DNA from 3 places in the Paenibacillus sp. FSL H7-0442 genome. Region 1 is predicted to be linked to each of the others. Evidence: predicted binding sites of a transcription regulator. Region 1 holds the regulator's gene; each other region holds the start of a gene.

Region 1 (7,012 bases):
TTTACAACCAGTTTCAAAAACGCTTCCATATCCGTCATTTCATCGCGGTCCGGGTCCTGCACACAAATATCAATGACATGCGCTCCGCTTTTTACCTGAGCACGGGCAATTTCAGACGCCTCTTCATATTTGCCTTCCACAATCAAACGCTTGAATTTGCGGGAGCCAAGAACATTTGTTCGCTCACCAACCATATACGGACGATTGTCCTGTTCAATATATACAGGCTCAATGCCTGATACGGCAGGAGGATGATGACCTACCAGCGGACGCGGCTCAAACTGCGACATACTTTCACTCATAACTCGAATATGCTCAGGCGTGGTACCACAACATCCCCCAGCAATATTCAACCAGCCTTTTTCAGCGAAAGCAGCCATTTTACGTGCTAATGAATCAGGCGATTCATGGTATTGGCCATTTTCATCGGGCAAGCCCGCATTTGGATAACAGCTAATAGCTGCAGAGGACATTTCAGACAGAGAGCGAATATGATCACGCATAAACTCTGGACCCGTAGCACAATTCAACCCAATCGAAATTGGATGTAAGTGTTCCAGTGATATGGAAAAGGATTCGATATTTTGTCCGGCCAACGTCGTTCCCATAGGCTCAATCGTGCCTGAAATCATTAGCGGAAGCTCGATACCTGTCTGCTCAAAAGCCTGCCGAATTCCGATACTTCCAGCCTTGACGTTAAGCGTATCCTGTGAGGTCTCCAAAAGGAGTACATCCACGCCGCCTTCAATAAGTGCCAAGGCCTGCTCTTGATAGCTGTCAACCAGCTCAGCAAATGTAACACCGCCTGTGACAGACAAGGTTTTCGTGGTTGGGCCCATAGCTCCTACTACAAAACGAGGCTTGTCCGCAGTGCTGTATTTATCCACCGCGTTACGCGCCAGCTTGGCCGCCACCAGATTAATTTCACGGGCACGTTCTGGTATATCGTAATCCGCCAAAACGACGGATGTTGCTCCAAATGTATTCGTTTCAATTAGGTCTGCTCCGGCCTTCAAGTATGCTTCATGAATCCCTTGAATGACATCCGGTCTCGTTAAGACCAGCATTTCATTACAGCCCTCCAGCTCTTCCCCACCAAAATCATCGGGGGAAAGGTCTTCCTGTTGAATCATGGTGCCCATGGCCCCATCAAGAAGGAGTATTCTTCGTTGTAATGCATCCTGCAAGCTAACTTTATCCAAATTTCTTCACCCCCGCAAAACGTTAAATCCTAGTTTAGCAGAAACCGTATCATTTAGATAGATTGAAGTAAAAACATACGTTTTATACAGGTTGTTCTTTGTAAAAACGACTTCTCTTATCCATTTTTATAGTTTGTAGCATTATTAAACGTACTTAACCCTGCATCCTTTAGCTATGTTCATTTGCATTATAAAATGTTGAAATCCTGTATTGTACAACGTTTCAAGACATGGTATTCTTTATACAACATTAATCCAAGTGGAAAAGAGGGGATAAACACATGGCCGAAATCTTAATACGTAATACGAATGAAAGAATTAGCGGTGAAGAACAAGTACGTGAATTTCTGGAGAGTCACGAGATATTGTATGAACATTGGGATGCTTCCAAATTGTCCGGGGAACTGCAAGAGAACTTTACCTTAACAGATGATCAAAAGGCCGCTGTTCTCAAAACATTTGAACCCGAAATCAAGGATTTAGCCGCACGTCGCGGATATAAAATATGGGACGTTATCACTCTATCTGAAGCAACGCCGAATTTGGACGATCTGCTGGCCAAGTTTGAGCAAATTCACACCCATACCGAGGATGAAATCCGTGCCATTGTCGCTGGTAAAGGCATCTTTATCATTAAAGGACCTGAAGAGATCGGCTATTTTAACGTAGAGCTTTCACCGGGGGACGTTATCTCCGTACCCGAAAATATACCTCACTTTTTCACTTTAATGGAGAATCAAAAGATCGTGGCAGTCCGCTTGTTCATTGAAGAAAATGGCTGGATTGCGGAACCGTTCGAAGATCCAACCTTCATTAAAGCATAATTACGAATTTATCCTTGTGTAAATAAAAAACTCCCTCTGCTCTGTGACAATCGAGCGAAGGGAGTTTTCTTAATACTCGTTTCCAAAGACTGTGGATTTCTTACTTTAACGATTGAATAATTCCGTCCAATTCAGACAGATGCTTGATTTGGAACTTCGGCTTGATCTCTGTGGTATTGGTTTTGGCGTTTCGGTTCACCCACACCGAGTGAACACCTGCTGCCAACGCTCCTTGAATATCAGTCGTCAGCTTATCTCCTACCATTAAAGCATGTTCAGGCTCAATACCAAGAAGCCCCAACGCATGCTGGAATATAGACGGATCAGGCTTGCCTCGACCAAATGAACCTGAAATGACCACATGATCAAAGAAAGGAGCTAATTGAGGAACTCCATCCAGTTTCTCCTGTTGTAAATCAGGGGAACCGTTTGTCAATAATAATAGCTTGTATTGTCCCTTCAATTGTTCTAGAATTTCAAACGTTTCTTCATATACATGGGGACGTGCGCGTCTTTCCGAAGCAAATTGGGTAGCCAGCTTTTCCGCCAACTTCTCATTATCTATCCCTAGTTGCTGGAGTCCTCTGCGCCATGATTCCTTTCGATAAACAGGGGCCAACTGTTCCAATTGACGGAATTCAGGTTGCTCACCTGCTGTAAAATTCGCCCACAATCCTTCAAACGGATTAATGCCGATCATTTGAGTAAAACTAAAAGTTTCATAGGATTCATACAAAGCGCGTGCTTCTTTACGTACGGCTTCCTCCAAAGCTTTTGGATCAACACCTGCTTCACGGGAGCCTGTTTGACACGCTGCATCAAATGCCTCTTCTACACTACGTTCATCCCACAAAAGGGTATCATCAAGATCAAACATTACCGCCTGAATCGTCATCTGAATTATCCACTCTCTTTCCACAGTATATGTACGCCTATTTGCTTGATTAAGCATTTGAATCGTTATGTGTGCCCATATTAAGCAAGCGGCCGCAGCATGTTATATGAAATAACATCATACGGCCTTTGTTACAGAGTACAGGCTAAATCAGTTATTTCTTGTCAACCTGTATCTGATTGGATAGCGCAAACTTCTCAAGTCGCTCTGCAATGGCATCCGTGTCATAGCGACCTAATGATTTTGTGAAAATAAAATTACCACCCTTACCTTTTCTTTCAACGGTTACGTAACCCTTTTCAATCTTGATGGCTTTCATGTCCCCAGCGGTCATTGGACGTTCCCTACCACCTTTCAGCATATAGAGAGTATCCTTTCCCACTTTCAGATAAGGACGACGGATAAAAAAGATAACAGCCAGCATCAAGTACAGGCCGAATACAAGCCAATCCATCCCTCGCATACCGGTCTTAGTCAAAAAGTAACTCATAAGCATGTACAATACAGAAAGACCAGCCAGCATAATTGGCACAGTAATGTTACGTCCACGGAAAATATCCATTGCAGAACCTGCGCCGCTAATGGTTTGAATACCTTGCTTTTTGCGCGATTTATTTAAATGCGCTGTGTTTTTGCGTACTTTTCTTTCAAATGATCGGGCCATCTCTCAATTCCTTCCCAGATATATTACATTAAAACAATTGCCTCAAAGCTGATCTATATAGATACCATGAGAGGTACCTAAAACAAAAGGCAAATTGCAGGCTTGGGCGCTTTAACAACATTAATGCTTCAGCCCGTCATTTCCCTTCGATGTATCATCGTCCACAAATTCAATCGTTTCTAGCTGCTGCCGAAAATTACGGCGAATGTTACCTAAATAAATTTCCCGAAGGTTGGCACGTTCTGTGGTTTCCTCTTCTGTTAATCCCTCGGATTTTGCTTTGCGCGCTAATTCATTAATGCGCTGTACCAAGCTGTCTATATCCAAATTGTGTCCCCTCCATAAAAGCAAAGATATAATACACTTTGACATGTAGAAAAGAGCTTGTCAAGGCTCCCGCATTACGCTCCCTGACAAGCTCTAATAGTCTATAGATCATAAGTCAGGAAGCTTGAGTACCTGACCTGCCTGCACTCCCCGATCCTCTAAACCGTTAATCCGCACAATTCCTTCTATATATACCCGTGTATCCATTCGTTCCGGTTTATGATTCGCGGCAATCTGCCACAACGTATCCCCAGGTTGTACTGTCAGTTTAGTCACTTCTTCCTTGGAAGCTGAAGGAGCCGCGAAAACCGTAAGTACACCTGCTCCTGCAATCCAAGCAACAATCATTATAATAAGAAGCTTAAGTAAAAGAGTATGGGTAATAATCTGCATAAAACGCGCCCTACCCTCTTTTCGGGTCTCCTGTAAATTTTCTATATTCATTGGAAAAATACTTTGATAGGTGCTATATTTCATCATGGTTGTGTCCTCCAAACGTTTGTTCTTATGTTTTCACAATATAACACGAACGTTTGTTTTGTTCAATAGAAAAGAGAACAAAAGTTCGCAATTATTTTTAGGGATTATTTAGAACTTATGTTTGTACGAACGGAGGTTCTATGCTATAATTTTCCCAAACGTTACTAAATGGGGTTGATACGGTATGTCTAAGATTTCGAGCCGCCAGCAGGCCATTCTTGAATTTATCCGCAATGAAGTGCGTCTAAAGGGATACCCCCCTTCTGTACGCGAAATAGGCGAGGCTGTCGGATTGGCCTCCAGTTCTACGGTTCACGGTCATTTGGATCGTTTAGAGAAAAAAGGACTCATTCGCCGCGATCCTACAAAACCACGGGCTATTGAGTTACTCGGTCAAGACGAATCGGATAACAGCAACTTGATTAATTACTCCATTAGTCGTGTCCCCGTCGTCGGCAAAGTAACCGCTGGTCTTCCTATTACGGCGACAGAAAATATTGAAGATTACTTTCCTCTTCCCCAACACTTTGTTGGTGAGGATAAAATATTCATGTTATCTGTTGTAGGCGAAAGCATGATTGAGGCTGGGATTGCTAACGGAGACTATGTAATCGTACGTCAGCAGCAGACCGCTGATAATGGCGATATTGTTGTAGCTATGACAGATGAAGACGAAGCTACAGTTAAAACCTTCTACAAAGAAAAAGATCATATCCGGCTTCAACCTGAAAATCCAGCCTTTGAACCGCTTCGTCTGACACACGTCAGTATTTTGGGCAAAGTTGTAGGACTCTTCCGGGACTTCCACTGATTTCTCGTTCTTCCTTCCCCGTTATTCTATCCCCTAATACAAAACCGGCTGCCTAGGGCAAGCCGGTTTTGTATTGTTATTATGCTTACTATGTATCTCACAACTATTCTTTCCTTTTTGCAACCTATTCCTATTGTATCTACTATAAAATCAGCCTCATCATCTCAAATAATCCCCCACTGATCTTGAACAGCTATACTGTTATGGGAAAAACTAATAGATCTTTCTTTCTTTTAGCTAAATATGGTATATTAATTACTCATAGCTCTGTAGGAGGAATTAAATGAAAAAAATAATAATTTCAGCGTTTGTTATGATATTTATCGTCGTAAGCTGTGCAGTTCCAACAATGGATCATTTGTATGCAGAAGAGAAATCACACATAACAACCTACGATCGTATTCAGTACATACAAATACTCATCCATTTCAGGTATTTAGAAAAGCAACTTGAAGCTGTAATTTCCGAAAGAAATAATTACCCAGAGGCCAGCCAAGAATATAAACAGCTCTCAGAACAACTGAATCATATTCTTGCCCAAGAGGCATACTACGAAAAAAAACTTAACACCCTTAATAGTAAATAATTTTCATACAAACTGCATATTATCTTTATTCTACACATTAGACTCATGCCGACCTGCCTGTAACATCTCCTGCAACGTAAAGTTGAAAAGGCGAAGACAGGTTCGCATGAGTTTTTTTGTTAACCTTTAGGGATATAGGTACTAGCTTCTTTTTGCTTCTAATAGATTTATGCTGATACATTACTATCACAATTGACATATATATATAGCAGAACTAAGCAAAGGAGATATGCAGATGATCAGAAATAGAGTTAAAACGTATAAGCATCGCATCGGGAAAAACAGATATCTGGTCGTTAAAGTCTTTCAAGCCGCAGCTGCTAAAACAGGAAGCGGAAATGCACTAGCAACCAATGCCTTGAATATCAAAATTTCCAAGCGTAAGCATAAACGCCACTAAGATTCAACCGCACCTTCATTTCTTGAAGGGAGGTGATATTATGAGCAGAAGACATTGCAGACGTGATTTAAGAAGAAGAAGATTGAACATCCGTTCCAATCAAAGAGCCACTGCGCGTGCAAGAGGTAACGCACTGGCTGTTAATTTGTTTAGCGTAAACGATAGACAACGCAGACGTTAATAATCGTTTTCATGCAAAAAGCGGGAGAAATTCTTCCTGCTTTTTTGTGTTAAGCAGCACACCTAACTACTGCTATGAATCGTTTAAGCAAGCGGACGAGATCGTAAATATCACACATAGTTGAACAGTCGCTACTATTTTACTCTTTTATAAATCTAACAGACAGGAAAAAGTGGTTCTCTTTTAGAATAATGTGCATAGAGAAATTAAACCAGAAGGAGACAAGCCATGATAATTAAAATGTCACTTTCAAATATGGGGGATTTTAAAAAGTCAAATGAGAATAACGGCTTTATTGTGTCAGGAAAAATTATACCTAAATACGAGAACAACATTTGGTCATATATAGAAGAAAGTTTTCCCGAACCATATTTTAAACAGTATGAGGATGATGACGTCGATATCAGTTATATTAATGAACAAGGAAAATCTATTTTTTTATATTATGATGAGAACGACTGTGTTGGGAAAATTAAACTTTGTACTAATTGGAATGGCTATGCTCTAATTGAGGATATTGTCGTCGCTAAAGACTGGAGACACAAGGGAATCGGAGCAGCCTTATTGAGTAAAGCAACCGAGTGGGCTAAGCAGAATAATCTTGTTGGCCTTATGCTTGAAACACAGGATGTGAATATTTTA
Region 2 (7,012 bases), 950 kb from region 1:
CATTTCATTTTCCGCAAAGTGAGGTGTATACGTTATGACCGTCAGCTGGATTGTGACTGGGCTCGGTATAATTGTCAGTTTACTGGGCTATTATCTGACACCGAATGCATGGGGCTATGGCATACTGGGCTTTGGTCTTGCTCACATTGTGCTTGGACTTTTGGATATGTTCCGAACTCCAACACGAAGCCATAATTAGATATTTTGACCGTAAATGAAATAAAGGCGTTTTTGTCAGGAAAACTGGCAAGAACGCCTTTTTAGTCAACCGATTATTGGATTTTTGTAAATGACTAGCCTATAATTAGATATTGAACTTTGTTGTGGAAAGGAAAGTGAAACGATGGCTTCAGAAAATTCATTTGATATCGTCTCCAAAATGGATATGCAGGAGTTAACAAATGCGGTTCATCAGACGGAGCGTGAAATTGAAACACGATTTGATTTCAAGGATAGCAAAAGTAGCCTCAAGCTTGAGAAAGAAGCTCTTACGATTGCATCGGAAGACGAATACAAGCTGAATGCGGTGATTGATATTTTGCAGTCTAAAATGGCTAAACGAGGTCTGTCCCTCAAAAATGTGGAGTATGGCAAATTGGAACCCGCTTCTCTAGGTTCAGTGCGTCAGCGTCTTTCGCTGAAGCAGGGAATTGATCAGGATAATGCCAAGAAAATTAACATTCTTATTCGGGACTCCAAGCTAAAAGTTAAAAGTCAGATTCAAGGTGATCAAATCCGGGTGACCGGGAAAAACAGGGATGATTTACAGGCGATCATTCAATTGCTACGTAAAGCTGATTTGCCATTGGAGCTTCAATTTACAAACATGAAATAAAGACGTTTTCCCTCATATATTTTGCAGGAAAAACGTTGCTTGATGTGCGGCAGGTTATTTTGACATGCGTTTTGCGCCATATTATACTTGTAACGAAAATGCAGACAATTCAGGTGTATAGCGCTCGCCGAAAGCGATTTACATAGGGTTGAATTTAATCCGAAAACTGCCATTTGTAATCAAGTACGATAATCAGGGGAGAGTGTGTTGTGAATTTACCCAACAGAATTACAATAACGCGGATTTGCCTTATCCCGGTGATGATGCTGGCTTTGCTGGTGGACTTTGATTTTTATCCGCCACCGATTGAGATCGGAGCTTTCAAGCTGCCGTATAATCAGCTGATTGCGGCTATCATTTTCCTTGTAGCAGCCAGCACGGACGGTCTTGACGGGTATTTGGCACGTAAAAATAATATGGTCACCAATTTGGGCAAGCTGTTGGACCCCCTTGCTGATAAGCTTTTGGTAACCGCCATTTTGGTTTCCTTGGTAGAAATGGGGAAAATTGATTCGTGGATTGTTGTTGTGATTGTTAGCCGTGAGTTTGCGGTTACGGGGCTGCGTCAGATTGCCTTGCTGGATGGGTCTGTGGTTGCTGCAAGCAATTGGGGCAAATTAAAGACGATCATTCAGATTGTTGCTATAGTAGCGCTGCTCATTAATAATTTCCCGTTTGTTTTTCTTGGTATACCGTTTGATTTAATAGCGATATGGGCAGCGGTGTTGATCACCATTTATTCGGGTATTGATTATTTCGTGAAAAATATCCATTTGCTGAGCTCCTCCAAGGTTTAACAGTATAAATTTTATGGAAACAGCAATAGGGACTAAACTTATTGCTGTTTCTTTATATAATTCCCATCATATTCGCAGTACAGGAGGAAGAATTGATGAAAGCTGAAATAATTGCGGTAGGAACAGAGTTATTGCTCGGACAAATAGTGAATACAAATGCTCAATATTTGTCACAAGAGTTGGCTACAATTGGAATCGATGTATATTTTCAGACTGTGGTTGGCGATAACATAGATCGGCTTCAGGAAGCCATAAGAATTGCTCAGAAGCGTGCGGATATTATTTTATTTTCTGGCGGTCTGGGACCGACCCAGGATGATTTGACGAAAGATGCGATAGCGTCTGTATTGGGGCGAAAATTGCACATAGATCGTCTTGCAATGGACAAGCTAGATCAATTTTTTCGTAACCGTGGGGTAGAAATGACCGAAAATAACCGCCGGCAGGCGCTTTCTATTGAAGGTGCTACTCCGCTTGAAAATGAGACAGGGCTAGCTGTGGGCGACGCAATTGCACAGGATGGTAAATTTTATGTAGTTTTGCCTGGACCTCCTAAGGAACTCAAACCGATGTTTGCAAACCAGGCCAAACCTTGGTTGCTTCAGCAGGCATTGAGCGGTGAGGAAATGCCAATTTATTCAAAAATGCTAAAATTTGCAGGGATTGGTGAGTCAGCTCTTGAAACCCGTTTGTTAGATCTGATCCAATCCCAGACAGACCCCACGATTGCTCCTTATGCCAAGGAAGGGGAAGTCACGATCCGTATATCCACCAAGGCGGCCAGCGAAAGTGAAGCATTGATTAAGCTGACGGCTACGGAAGTAGAAATTCAGCAGCGTCTTTCGGAATTTATGTATGCAAGCGAAGATGTTACGCTGGAGAAGGTTATCGTAGATCTAATGGCCAATCGCGGACTCACTGTGAGTGCGGCAGAAAGCTGTACAGGTGGAATGCTGATGGAACACCTCACTTCTATACCTGGCAGTGCTACTATGTTTCAAGGTGGCATCGTGTGCTATTCCAATGAAATGAAGATGAAATTACTCAACGTGCCTTGTGATTATTTGGAAGGGGATCAAGCGCCAGGTGCAGTGAGTAAGGAAGTGGCCCTTGTGCTTGCAGAGCAGGCGAGAATGATCATGGACAGCGATTTTGGACTTTCAGTTACTGGTGTAGCCGGGCCTGGGTATTCCGAACGGAAGCCAGTCGGTCTAGTGTATATTGGCATTGCTGAACGCGACAAGGAAACGGAAGTACATGAACTGAGACTGAGTGGTAACCGCGAAACAATCCGACTGCGATCAGTCAAAGCGATTCTGTACAGATTGTGGCGCAGGCTGGTAGAGAACGAGAAACTCTCTTAATCATCTATGTACAGTGTGGGTCGTAGAGTTGTTTTAGATAGATATTCATGATATAATCACCTTATCGGAAGAACCGTTGCAAAGCCTTTTGCCAGCGGTTCTTTTTTTGTTTTAAGAGACAGGTGTAATTACAGAAGAGAGCTGTGTGAATAAAAAAACGAATGTATGTTCGAAAAAATGCTTGGCAAGCGTGTCAAAACAAGGTATTATTAAAGTACAAACAATGAAGGATGTGAGTTTATTGTCAGATCGTCGTGCTGCGCTGGATATGGCGCTCCGTCAAATAGAAAAGCAATTTGGTAAAGGTTCCATTATGAAGTTGGGTGAGTCTACCCACATGCAAGTGGAAACGATCCCCAGTGGTTCGATTGCTTTGGATATTGCGTTAGGAACGGGCGGCTTTCCAAGAGGCCGGGTTATTGAAATATACGGACCGGAATCATCCGGTAAAACGACAGTAGCTCTTCACGCTATCGCAGAGGTGCAAAAAACAGGCGGACAAGCCGCCTTTATCGACGCCGAGCATGCGCTTGATCCGTCGTATGCAAGCAAGCTGGGTGTCAATATTGATGAGTTGTTACTATCGCAACCAGATACAGGAGAGCAGGCGCTTGAGATTGCCGAAGCCCTTGTACGTAGTGGAGCAGTAGACATTGTAGTTGTTGACTCCGTAGCGGCACTTGTGCCGAAGGCAGAGATTGAAGGCGAAATGGGAGATTCCCACGTCGGTCTTCAAGCACGTCTGATGTCGCAGGCATTGCGTAAGCTGTCTGGAGCCATTAACAAATCGAAAACTATTGCTATTTTTATTAACCAGCTACGTGAAAAAGTAGGTGTTATGTTCGGTAACCCTGAAACAACACCAGGTGGACGTGCCTTGAAGTTTTACTCTACGGTACGTTTGGATGTTCGTCGTATTGAAAGTTTGAAAATGGGTAACGACATTGTGGGTAACCGCACACGTATTAAAGTCGTGAAGAATAAAGTTGCCCCTCCATTCCGTCAGGCTGAAGTGGACATTATGTACGGTGAGGGCATTTCCAAAGAAGGTAGCTTGATCGATATCGGTACGGAGCATGACATTGTCGACAAGAGTGGAGCTTGGTATTCCTACGAAGGTGAGCGCCTTGGTCAGGGACGTGAGAATGCGAAGCAATTTTTGAAGGAAAATCCGAACATTGCTAGTACGATCGAGCAAAAAATTCGGGTGGCAAGCAATTTGATTACGACGGTTGCTCCGCCTACAGAAGAAGAGTTGGCACAGCAAGCCAAGGAAGAACAGGAATTGTTGGAGCTTGAATAAAGCTTGGTGAATCCTGATTTGTGAACTGGAGCCAGGGTTATGGCACAATCCGGTTGAATAGCATGATTCTGATGCCCTGCACAGTTGTGCAGGGCATTTTTGCATCAATTAAAGCTGCTTTATCAGCGGAATCTAACTTTTGCGTAGCAGTTGTCCAAAGACTGCTTTCGTGAATTTCAAAGTGAGGGAAATATATTGCAGTTGGACGATGAAGATGAATATTCTGCGGAAGCAAATAAGCAACAAGAAATTTCTCTTTTTCCGGATCATGAGGAATTGATGATTACTAGGGTAGAGCAGGGACAGGGACGCAAACGTGGACGCTATATCATTCATTTTGGCCCGTATTCACTGTCTGTATTAGAAGATGTAATGATCAAGTACAATATGTTCAAAGGAACGTTATTCGTCAAAAAAGAACTGGAAGATATTGTTCTGGCAGATGAAAAGCAACAGGCCTATGTACTCGCGCTTCGATATTTGGGGCGAAAGCCTCGCACACGTCAGGAAATTGCCCAGCGTTTGGTGCAAAAAGAACTGGATCAGTCTGTTATTGACGAAGTAATGGTCCGACTGGAAAGGGAGCAACTCGTGGATGATGATTTGTACGCCCGCCAATGGGCAAGGCAGCGTATAACTAGCCAACGTAAGGGGAAGATGTGGGTTAGGCAAGAACTCCGTCAGAAAGGCATCTCTAAAGCCTCTATTGGGGAAGCGTTAGGTGAAATCACCGATAATGAGGAGTGGGAGAGTGCTTTGACGATCGGACGTAAGAAATGGAATCAGGTACGTGGTGATATAATGGAGAAAAAAAGGAAAACCTACCCTTTTCTCATGAGACGCGGATATTCGGGGGATATGACACGCCGAGTGGTCAATCATCTCACTGCGGCCGAGCATGACGCTGCTTCAGATGACGAGGAATTGTTGCAGTGGGAGGAATAATTGCCAAACGGCTGCTGAACCTTGGGCTAGTATGAACGGATAGGATGAGCTAGTTATTACATGGAAAGCTGCATGGTACTCTACTAATGTTTGCATTCCCTTGACAATGCCATTTGTCAAATAATAAAATATATATGAAACGATACTTGTGGAACGCCCTTTTTCCTTCCAAAAAAGCGGAATCCACCGGTGAGTTCTCATCGCCAAATAACAAGTGATGCCGCTATGCCAGGCGGAATTGTACATGTGAAAGCATGTGCATATGAAATGAAACGACCTTGTGTCGTTATCTTAGTTTGACGATCAAAGTAAATGTGACAATTGCAAAAAGTCCCAAGGAATGCCTTGGAGGAACCAACGGGGAGGTGAACAGTATGATGACTGCGATCTGGTTCGTTCTCGTTGCTGTAGCCGCGTTATTCTTTGGGTTCGGGATTGGTTATTTTATTCGCAAATCTATTGCAGAAGCTAAGATCTCCAGTGCGGAAGAAGCTGCCGCGCAAATCGTGGAGAACGCGAAAAAAGAGGCAGAAGCGCTGAAGAAGGAAACGGTATTGGAAGCGAAAGATGAAATTCACCGCATCCGTGCCGAAGCTGAAAAAGAAACTCGTGAACGTCGCAATGAAATTCAACGACAGGAACGAAGATTGCTGCAAAAAGAAGAATCGCTGGATAAAAAATTGGAATCGCTGGAACGCAAAGAAGAACAGGTGGCCAACAAAGAGAAACGAATCGATGAAACCCAGCAGCAAATTGATTTGATTTACAAGAGTCAGGTAACTGAGTTGGAGCGTATTTCCAATCTGACGATGGAGGATGCAAGAAGTATTATTCTGACCAACGTAGAGCAGGAAGTTCGTCATGAAACAGCTCAGATGATTAAAGAAATTGAACAGCAGGCCAAAGAAGAAGCGGACAAAAAGTCTCGTGAAATCATCACACTGGCCATCCAACGCTGTGCGGCAGATCATGTAGCAGAAACGACGGTTTCTGTCGTCACATTGCCGAACGAAGAAATGAAAGGCCGGATTATCGGGCGCGAAGGCCGTAATATCCGTGCACTTGAAACCCTTACAGGAATTGACCTCATTATTGATGATACGCCGGAAGCTGTTATTTTGTCCGGATTTGATCCGATTCGTAGAGAGATTGCGCGTACTGCGCTTGAAAAGCTCGTAGCGGACGGACGGATACATCCGGCTCGTATTGAAGAGATGGTGGAAAAATCCCGTAAAGAGGTGGACGAACGAATCCGTGAATATGGTGAGCAGGCCACCTTTGAGGTGGGCGTGCATAGCTTGCATCCGGATTTGATCAAGATCTTGGGACGTCTTAAGTTCCGTACGAGTTACGGACAGAACGTATTAAAGCACTCGATGGAAGTTGCATACTTGACAGGTCTAATGGCCGGGGAACTGGGCGAAGACGTTGTACTGGCAAGACGGGCAGGATTGCTGCATGACATCGGGAAGGCGCTGGATCACGAAGTGGAAGGATCGCACGTTGAAATTGGCGTGGAACTGGCGAAAAAGTACAAGGAACACCCGGTCGTCATAAACAGCATTGCTTCACATCACGGCGACTGCGAAGCGACTTCAGTGATCGCCATGCTGGTTGGGGCGGCAGATGCTCTATCAGCAGCAAGACCGGGAGCGCGGCGTGAAACGCTAGAGACGTACATCCGTCGTCTTGAGAAGCTGGAACGCATCTCCGAATCTTTTGAAGGCGTTGAAAAATCATACGCGATTCAAGCCGGACGCGAAGTTCG
Region 3 (7,012 bases), 460 kb from region 1:
TCTACTTAATTTTATCCTTTTTATAGCATAGATAGCCTCCACGATATATTTCGAGTCGAAACATAGAAAAGGCCGTCAATAGACGGTCTTTTTTGTATTCTCTTCTCTATGAACACTCTTATTCATATTTCATAAACTACTAGTGTAGCAAATATGTCTACAGAAAGAGGGTTAATTCAAATGAAACCAAAGAAAAGTGGAAAAGGCGCAGCCCCTGTCATATCCTCCCGCACTTTCTCAATCTCAGGAAATTCGGGAACTGTTTCCAGAGATTTAGTGTTCCGTGTTACAGCAGAGGATACCTTTGCCACAATTCTTTTAGATGATGTATCGATATCCTTATTAAGAACATAAATTACTTCGTATTGTAGGCATTTAGTCGTAAGCTCTCGCAAGAGCAACTTGATGGCGCGAATTGATACACCGTAAGCTTGCCAAAATAAAAACGCCTCCCCGTATGTTAACAGTGAGGCAGAAGGATTAATTCCTTACTGCTCTTTTTGCCTTCTACTAAATACAAATTCGTTATCCGCCGACCACTAGGTTAGCGGGTAAAAGGATACACTGTATACATTCTTAATGACTCTCAGGTTCTGAATAAGCTTGGACTACTTTTTTATGAGTAGTACCTTAGGTTTAAACTGTTTCGTCCGTTCCCGCTCCTCACTATGAATTAACAGAACATGGTTATGAAGAAAAATTCGTGATAATATCTATGTCATAGTAAGTAGATATGAATTAATCGTTTGGAGGGATAATTTTGACTAAAATTCACCAAAAGTTGACTGAATTAATTGGAAATACTCCTTTGCTAGCACTGTTGAACTACAGCCAAATCCAAAATATTGAGGCAAACGTGGTAGCAAAGTTGGAATATTTCAATCCGGCTGGTAGCGTTAAGGACCGCATTGGATATGCTATGATTAAAGACGCTGAGGAGAAAGGCTTAATCAATAAAGACTCCGTTATTATCGAACCAACAAGTGGCAATACTGGAATCGGACTTGCATTTGCAGCTGCGGCTCTTGGATATAAACTTATAATTACACTTCCTGAAACGTTTAGTATCGAACGTCGCAAGCTTTTGACTGCGTTCGGTGCTGAGCTTGTGTTAACACCGGGATCCGAGGGGATGAAAGGCGCTATCAAGCGTGCTGAACTATTGGCTGCCGAAACACCAAACTCTTTCATACCACAGCAGTTTAGCAATCCTGCCAATCCAGAAATCCACCGCAAAACTACAGCTGTAGAAATCTGGCATGATACGGATGGCGGTGTAGATATTTTTATTGCGGGCGTAGGTACAGGTGGGACTATTTCGGGCGTTGGCCAGGGATTGAAGGAACGAAAACCTTCTGTAAAAGTGATAGCCGTCGAACCGTTCGATTCACCAGTGCTGTCTGGCGGTACTCCAGGTTCACATCAACTACAAGGACTCGGTGCTGGTTTCATTCCAAATAACTTTAATGAAGAATATGTGGATGAGGTTTTCAAAGTTAAAAACGAAGATGCATTTGAAACTGCACGCCTGCTTGCCAAAACAGAAGGGCTGCTTGTTGGTATTTCTTCTGGGGCTGCGGTTTATGCAGCAACACAAATTGCAAAGCTTCCAGAAAACAAAGGCAAGACGATCGTGGTCATATTACCTGATACAGGTGAGCGTTATTTGTCCACTCCGCTTTTCTCAGACGTAGAATAATAACAAAAGAGGCAGGAATCCAGCTGCCTCTTTTGTTAATTTTCCAAGTACACAAGCAAGAGCGCATAGAATTGTTTCATTAACCTGAATTGATTTCTTTCTTCGCTAGCGGTCCATTTTTTTGCACAACAAATGGACCGTTAGCGAAGAAAAAGTTACCTTTGCCCAGCCCGATGTTGTTGTAGCTCATCAGGCTTTTTCTGTAAAAGTGAGCTTCTCCGTAGTAGTTTTGTACCACTCTGTAAGCCTCTTTCTTTAACTTGATGCGGGTGTAACGCATCATCATCAGGAAGTCTTCGATTGCGATATGAGGATTGATCTGCTCAGCTAAAACACTAGCATCAAATGCTCCTAGAAAGACTTCGGCTGAATTGTCGTAGATAAGGCAGCTGAGACATTTCTTGTTTGTTGAATAACATCAGTAGAATATTTACTACCCTTAGATTTTTGCTAGATACTTGCTGAAAATGATATCCTCCAACTTGATCCAACTAAAATCATCCTCGCCACGAAACAGTTTCACTTCCCTGCGAGTAGTATTTATAGACGTGATTACACCTGTGAGTTCTTCGTCATCGAATGGGCTAAAAACCACTAGTGTTATAGGTTGACGTGTGTTGTAGGACTCTATAAGCGCTTGCTCGATCAACTGGACTTCCTGATCGTCAAGTTCCGGCTTGCCTCTCCGCTGACGGTCTTTCATGAGTTTTAAGTATGCTTCCTTGTGTTCTGGTATGATAATCCTGCTGCTTTCCCATAAGCCGTTACCTTCTAATTTTTTCGACATGTATGTAGCCTCCTGATGTATTATGTAGAAATTATATTCCGAACATACGTTCTAGACAAGGCTTTTTGCATACCGAATCCAAAACTTTTGTCCTAGAAAAATATTCCTAGGTCTGATAGACTAGACGAAAATACAAAATCAGGGGGATAAAATGAAAATTTTGGAGCATTAAAATTGGCTAACCACCGCATATTCACCTGGTTAGATCAAGTTTTGAATAATGATTAAGTTTCTTTCCCTCAAATTCATCTCCTATATTGTTCCATACGATTGTATCGACATTATTCCATGCATCTTTCGAATTGTCATACCGCTAGTCTCCATAAAATAAGTTTTAGACGGACTTTGAAATTGGAACAGTGACAACCAGTACGAGAAAATAATGTCCTAGACTGTCGCTGTTCCATTGAACTAACGTATCCCGTTAGCGGAATAACATATACGAAATTCTGATATTTTTGTACATTAGTCTTAATGTTTGATTTTCCTTGAAGTCTTTAAATAGAAATTGTAGTCTGGTGCAATGTGTAGGTTAGTAATATTACGTTGTCTATACCTACTATGTATTTCTAAAAATCTCATATATCTTCTTATTCTCTATATCGAATTTGCGTCTAACCTATTTTACCGATTTCGGCGGTAAACCATCTGTTGGCGGGAGTGATAAAGAAGTCGATAGTAGAGCTTGACCGACCGAATATAAAATACGCCGTCGTTATGCCCCTCGTGCATCTTGTCTATTTTGATGTCGTTTTATTCTGAATGCGGACATATGTGTCTCGATTGCATGAAACGACGGTTAATCACAGCAGAAACCGACATCCGCCCTCAAATAAAGGACGCGATGTCGGCTTTAAACTTAACGGCCAAACTCCTTATTGATTATTTTATTGTGAGCCGGCTCCACTTCCGGAGCTACCGAGTTGATGCACGTTACCAAAATATGCTGCCCGCCTAGAGATCCGAAGGCTCTCGATTCAAATCCGAAAGTACCGCCGGCATGCCCCCAGTATGATTGCCCGTCAGCTGTTTTTATTTCATAAATCCCTAGTCCGACTTTACCTATAGGTGAATCTACTGTCGTGAGCATCTGGTTCATTATCTCTTGATTTAGAAGCTTTCCGCCCAACAGCGAACTGAAGAAGGTGGTCAAATCTTTAGTTGTTGAGACTATATCTCCAGCTGCATTTGCCCATGATTGATTCATTTCTGTTAAATCATACAAATGACCCGATCTATCCATATTATATCCTGTGGCATGCTTACCTGGAATATCGTGACTATTTTCCATTACAAATGTCCCTGTCATACCGAGCGGTTCGATCAACCGTTTCCTGATCTGCTCCGCATACGTCTCTCCTGTTACCTTCTGAATAATTTGAGCGGCTAGTATAGTATTCATGTTCGAATAATTCCAGCCCTTCCCTGGCGCATATACAGGCGGCTTTGCTAGTCCCATGCTGATAAGCTCGTCGGACGAATAGTAACGGAATGGATTTTGAGGCAAGGTAATATCTCGAAAATCAAGATCAGTATAGCTCGCAAGCCCGCTTGTATGGTTCAATAACTGACGAATCGTAATTTTGTTGCCGTCATACCCATTACCCTTTATGACCCCTGGCAGCCATTTTTCGACCGAATCATCCAGGTTCAATTTTTTCTCCTGAGCCAACTGCAATACAACGGTAGCAGTGAATGTCTTCGTGATGCTTCCAATACGGAATGAAAAATCCGGCTCCACCGGGCGTGGTACTTCGAAACTGGCTGTACCCGTAGCGTAGGACCAGCGTTCCCCATCCTGTAGCCCGCCTGCTACGACACTTGGGACTCTTTTGTTGGTAACTACCTGATCCATGACGCGTTTGACTTCTTCCCGATGCTTACTTTTCTTTTCTTTCTCTTGATAGGTTGCCGTCTGACCCGCTGCGTGGACAGTTCCATAAGCAGGGAATATCAGTGTACCCGCCAATATAGCTGTTAAAGTAAGTGCAACTCCTTTTTGAATGGTGAATGATTTCATAACGCATCGCTCCTATTATTTTAGAATGTTGTGCTGCTTTACCCCCTCACCTTACCCCCGATATTGTTAAATCGAACAGTGATAAAACCGCCAAGCTTTTGATGACATCGTACTTGGACCTGTCACATATACCGCATGACAAACTGTCAATTGTCTTATATGACGTGCTTGCTAAGCTACGTTCTAACCGCTGTTACCCCACCCTCTTTCGCTTGACGGACGCGTTTGACTTCTTCCCGATGCTTGCTTTTCTTTTCTTTCTCGTTGAGTTCTTTTTTGGTTTCTTTTGCGAATTCCGACGCTAAAATATTGTCGATATGTTTAACCGCATCTCCCAGTACATTGATATTTATCGAGATGACATGTTGACCGTCCTCCGTTCCGCCTGCGAAGTTGGTGAATCCAGGAATACCTCCTGCATGTCCCCATACGATGGTGCCGTCCGGTAGCTTTGTTTGGTGTATGCCAAGTCCATACTTTCCAAATGGGGAGTCGGCTGTGCTGGTCACCATCTCTTTCTGCATCTCCGGTATCAACAGCTTTCCACCCAATAAGGCGCGAAAAAACGTCGTCATGTCTTCCCCTGTCGAGATCATGTCTCCGGCGGCGTTAGCAAACGATGGGTTAAGCACAGTAATATCTACTAATTTACTTCCAATGTCCAAGTAGCCGCGGGCATTTTTTTTCGGAATATCCGTCGAGCTGCCGGGGAGGAACGTTTCTTTAAGTTGAAGCGGTTCAATAATTCGTTTCTTAATCTGCTCCGCATATGTTTCCCCGGTGACTTTCTTGATAATGAGGCCAATAATCGCGTAATTCGTGTTCGAGTATACCCACCCTGTTACCGGCTTTAACTCCAAGCCACGGGCGATTAACTGCTCAGCTGTATAATTTTCGCCAGGATTTGTGAGTAATTTAGTCCTGAATTCTGGAGTCAAGTAGTCTGGAAGTCCGCTTGTATGATTTAGCAATTGACGAATCTTAATTTTATTGCCGTCGTGCCCATTGCCCTGTATGAGCCCCGGCAGCCATTTCTCCACCGTATCATCAAGGGACAGCTTCTTCTCGCCAGCAAGCTGCAAGGCAACCGTAGCGACAAACGTCTTCGTTGTACTTCCGATCCGGAAAGAGAAGTCGGCGTGCATCTTATGGTTTCTTTCGATATTCCCTTCACCGGAAGCATATGACCAACTCGCATCTCCTTTCTTCACGGTAACGACAACGCCTGGAATATTGTCGGTATTGGCAGCTTTATCGATTGCTTGATAGGTTGCCGTCTGACCCGCTGCGTGGACAGTTCCATAAGCAGGGAATATCAGTGTACCCGCCAATATAGCTGTTAAAGTAAGTGCAACTCCTTTTCGAATGGTGAATGATTTCATAACGCATCGCTCCTATTATTTTAGAATGTTGTGCTGCTTTACCCCCTCACCTTACCTCCGATATTGTTAAATCGAACAGTGATAAAACCGCCAAGCTTTTGATGACATCGTACTTGGACCTGTCACATATACCGCATGACAAACTGTCAACTGTCTTATATGACGTGCTTGCTAAGCTACGTTCTAACCGCTGTTACCCCACCCTCTTTCGCTTGACGGATCGGGAAGTTATATTGCATGATAGGTCTGAATCATTCGGAATTTGATTTGCAAAAAAATATAAGAAGGTGTGCGTAATTCGTGTTCTCGATAATGAAAAAAAGGGTCTGGTATGATTGGATACTTGTGGCCATACGAACGCTTTGGCTGGTCATTATCGCAAGCGCTGGTTTTGTCGATCCGTCATTGACCGTTGTATCGCTTTGGGTTGTACTTTCTCTCGCTTTCGTCGTTTATCTCGTTCCATTAATCATCCTCTATAGGAAAGAAGACTGGTATCTCACAATCGAAGTCACGGTAACGGGCTTTTTTTATCTATATTTAGCCTACGCAGCCCCGGGATTGCTTTGGTCTTTTGTTTTACTCGTGATAACTATCGGCTTGACGAGCAGTCGAAGAACCTATGTGTGGACAGGTATCCTTAGCGGAATCGTATTCCCGGTATTGAACGGTTGGATTGCTGATCGTCTCCCGTATGAGTTTATCGTTAGCTGCAGCCTTGGTTTTGCCATCGGCTTCGCGTTTAATATTTTAATTCAGTCCCACAAGCAAGCCCGAATTATTCAAGAGCAAAAGCTGTTGCTGGAGCAGCATATTAAGCGGATTGAGGAACTTACGCTGATGGAGGAGCGCAGCCGGCTGTCACATGAGCTGAATGACACGATTGGCCATACGCTTACCTCGCTCATCGTCGGCATCCAATCACTGCGATCGTCCGTACCAGATGCGCAAATAGAGAGGATCGATTCGCTTGTCGGAATCGCCCAACACAGTCTGGTTGATATCCGAAAGCATCTGCATCAGCTCTCTCATACTCCGTTGAACCATTCGTTAAGTGAATCGCTGCGGCAATTAACTGAAGATTTTATGAAGTCAACAGGTATAACGGTCAAATTCCGTGTGAT

What was found. Region 1 encodes LexA, which represses DNA repair genes until DNA is damaged. Its sites were predicted from a motif close to CGAACATATGTTCG; they were not measured.
Region 2: the regulator LexA is predicted to act here: its motif matches at 3,155-3,168, upstream of recA (recombinase RecA).
Region 3: the regulator LexA is predicted to act here: its motif matches at 2,526-2,539, upstream of MHH57_RS15795 (YolD-like family protein).

The regions. Positions count from the first base shown of each region.
Region 1 is NZ_CP151963.1:3,134,344-3,141,355, forward strand. Features, by position in the region: gene metH (methionine synthase) at 1-1,202, opposite strand, end outside; gene MHH57_RS13575 (cupin domain-containing protein) at 1,484-2,026, shown strand; gene MHH57_RS13580 (HAD family hydrolase) at 2,127-2,921, opposite strand; gene MHH57_RS13585 (hypothetical protein) at 3,076-3,585, opposite strand; gene MHH57_RS13590 (DUF896 domain-containing protein) at 3,706-3,912, opposite strand; gene MHH57_RS13595 (LysM peptidoglycan-binding domain-containing protein) at 4,021-4,389, opposite strand; gene lexA (transcriptional repressor LexA) at 4,577-5,203, shown strand; gene MHH57_RS13605 (hypothetical protein) at 5,487-5,789, shown strand; gene MHH57_RS13610 (hypothetical protein) at 6,025-6,189, shown strand; gene MHH57_RS13615 (hypothetical protein) at 6,230-6,370, shown strand; gene MHH57_RS13620 (GNAT family N-acetyltransferase) at 6,599-7,012, shown strand, end outside.
Region 2 is NZ_CP151963.1:2,181,120-2,188,131, forward strand. Features, by position in the region: gene MHH57_RS10025 (hypothetical protein) at 35-199, shown strand; gene MHH57_RS10030 (YajQ family cyclic di-GMP-binding protein) at 344-835, shown strand; gene pgsA (CDP-diacylglycerol--glycerol-3-phosphate 3-phosphatidyltransferase) at 1,045-1,632, shown strand; gene MHH57_RS10040 (competence/damage-inducible protein A) at 1,728-2,996, shown strand; gene recA (recombinase RecA) at 3,238-4,299, shown strand; gene MHH57_RS10050 (RecX family transcriptional regulator) at 4,495-5,244, shown strand; gene rny (ribonuclease Y) at 5,619-7,012, shown strand, end outside.
Region 3 is NZ_CP151963.1:3,594,222-3,601,233, forward strand. Features, by position in the region: gene MHH57_RS15780 (hypothetical protein) at 181-354, shown strand; gene cysK (cysteine synthase A) at 761-1,699, shown strand; gene MHH57_RS15790 (hypothetical protein) at 1,779-1,985, opposite strand; gene MHH57_RS15795 (YolD-like family protein) at 2,139-2,486, opposite strand; gene MHH57_RS15800 (serine hydrolase domain-containing protein) at 3,346-4,506, opposite strand; partial or broken gene MHH57_RS15805 (serine hydrolase domain-containing protein) at 4,725-5,888, opposite strand; gene MHH57_RS15810 (hybrid sensor histidine kinase/response regulator transcription factor) at 6,189-7,012, shown strand, end outside.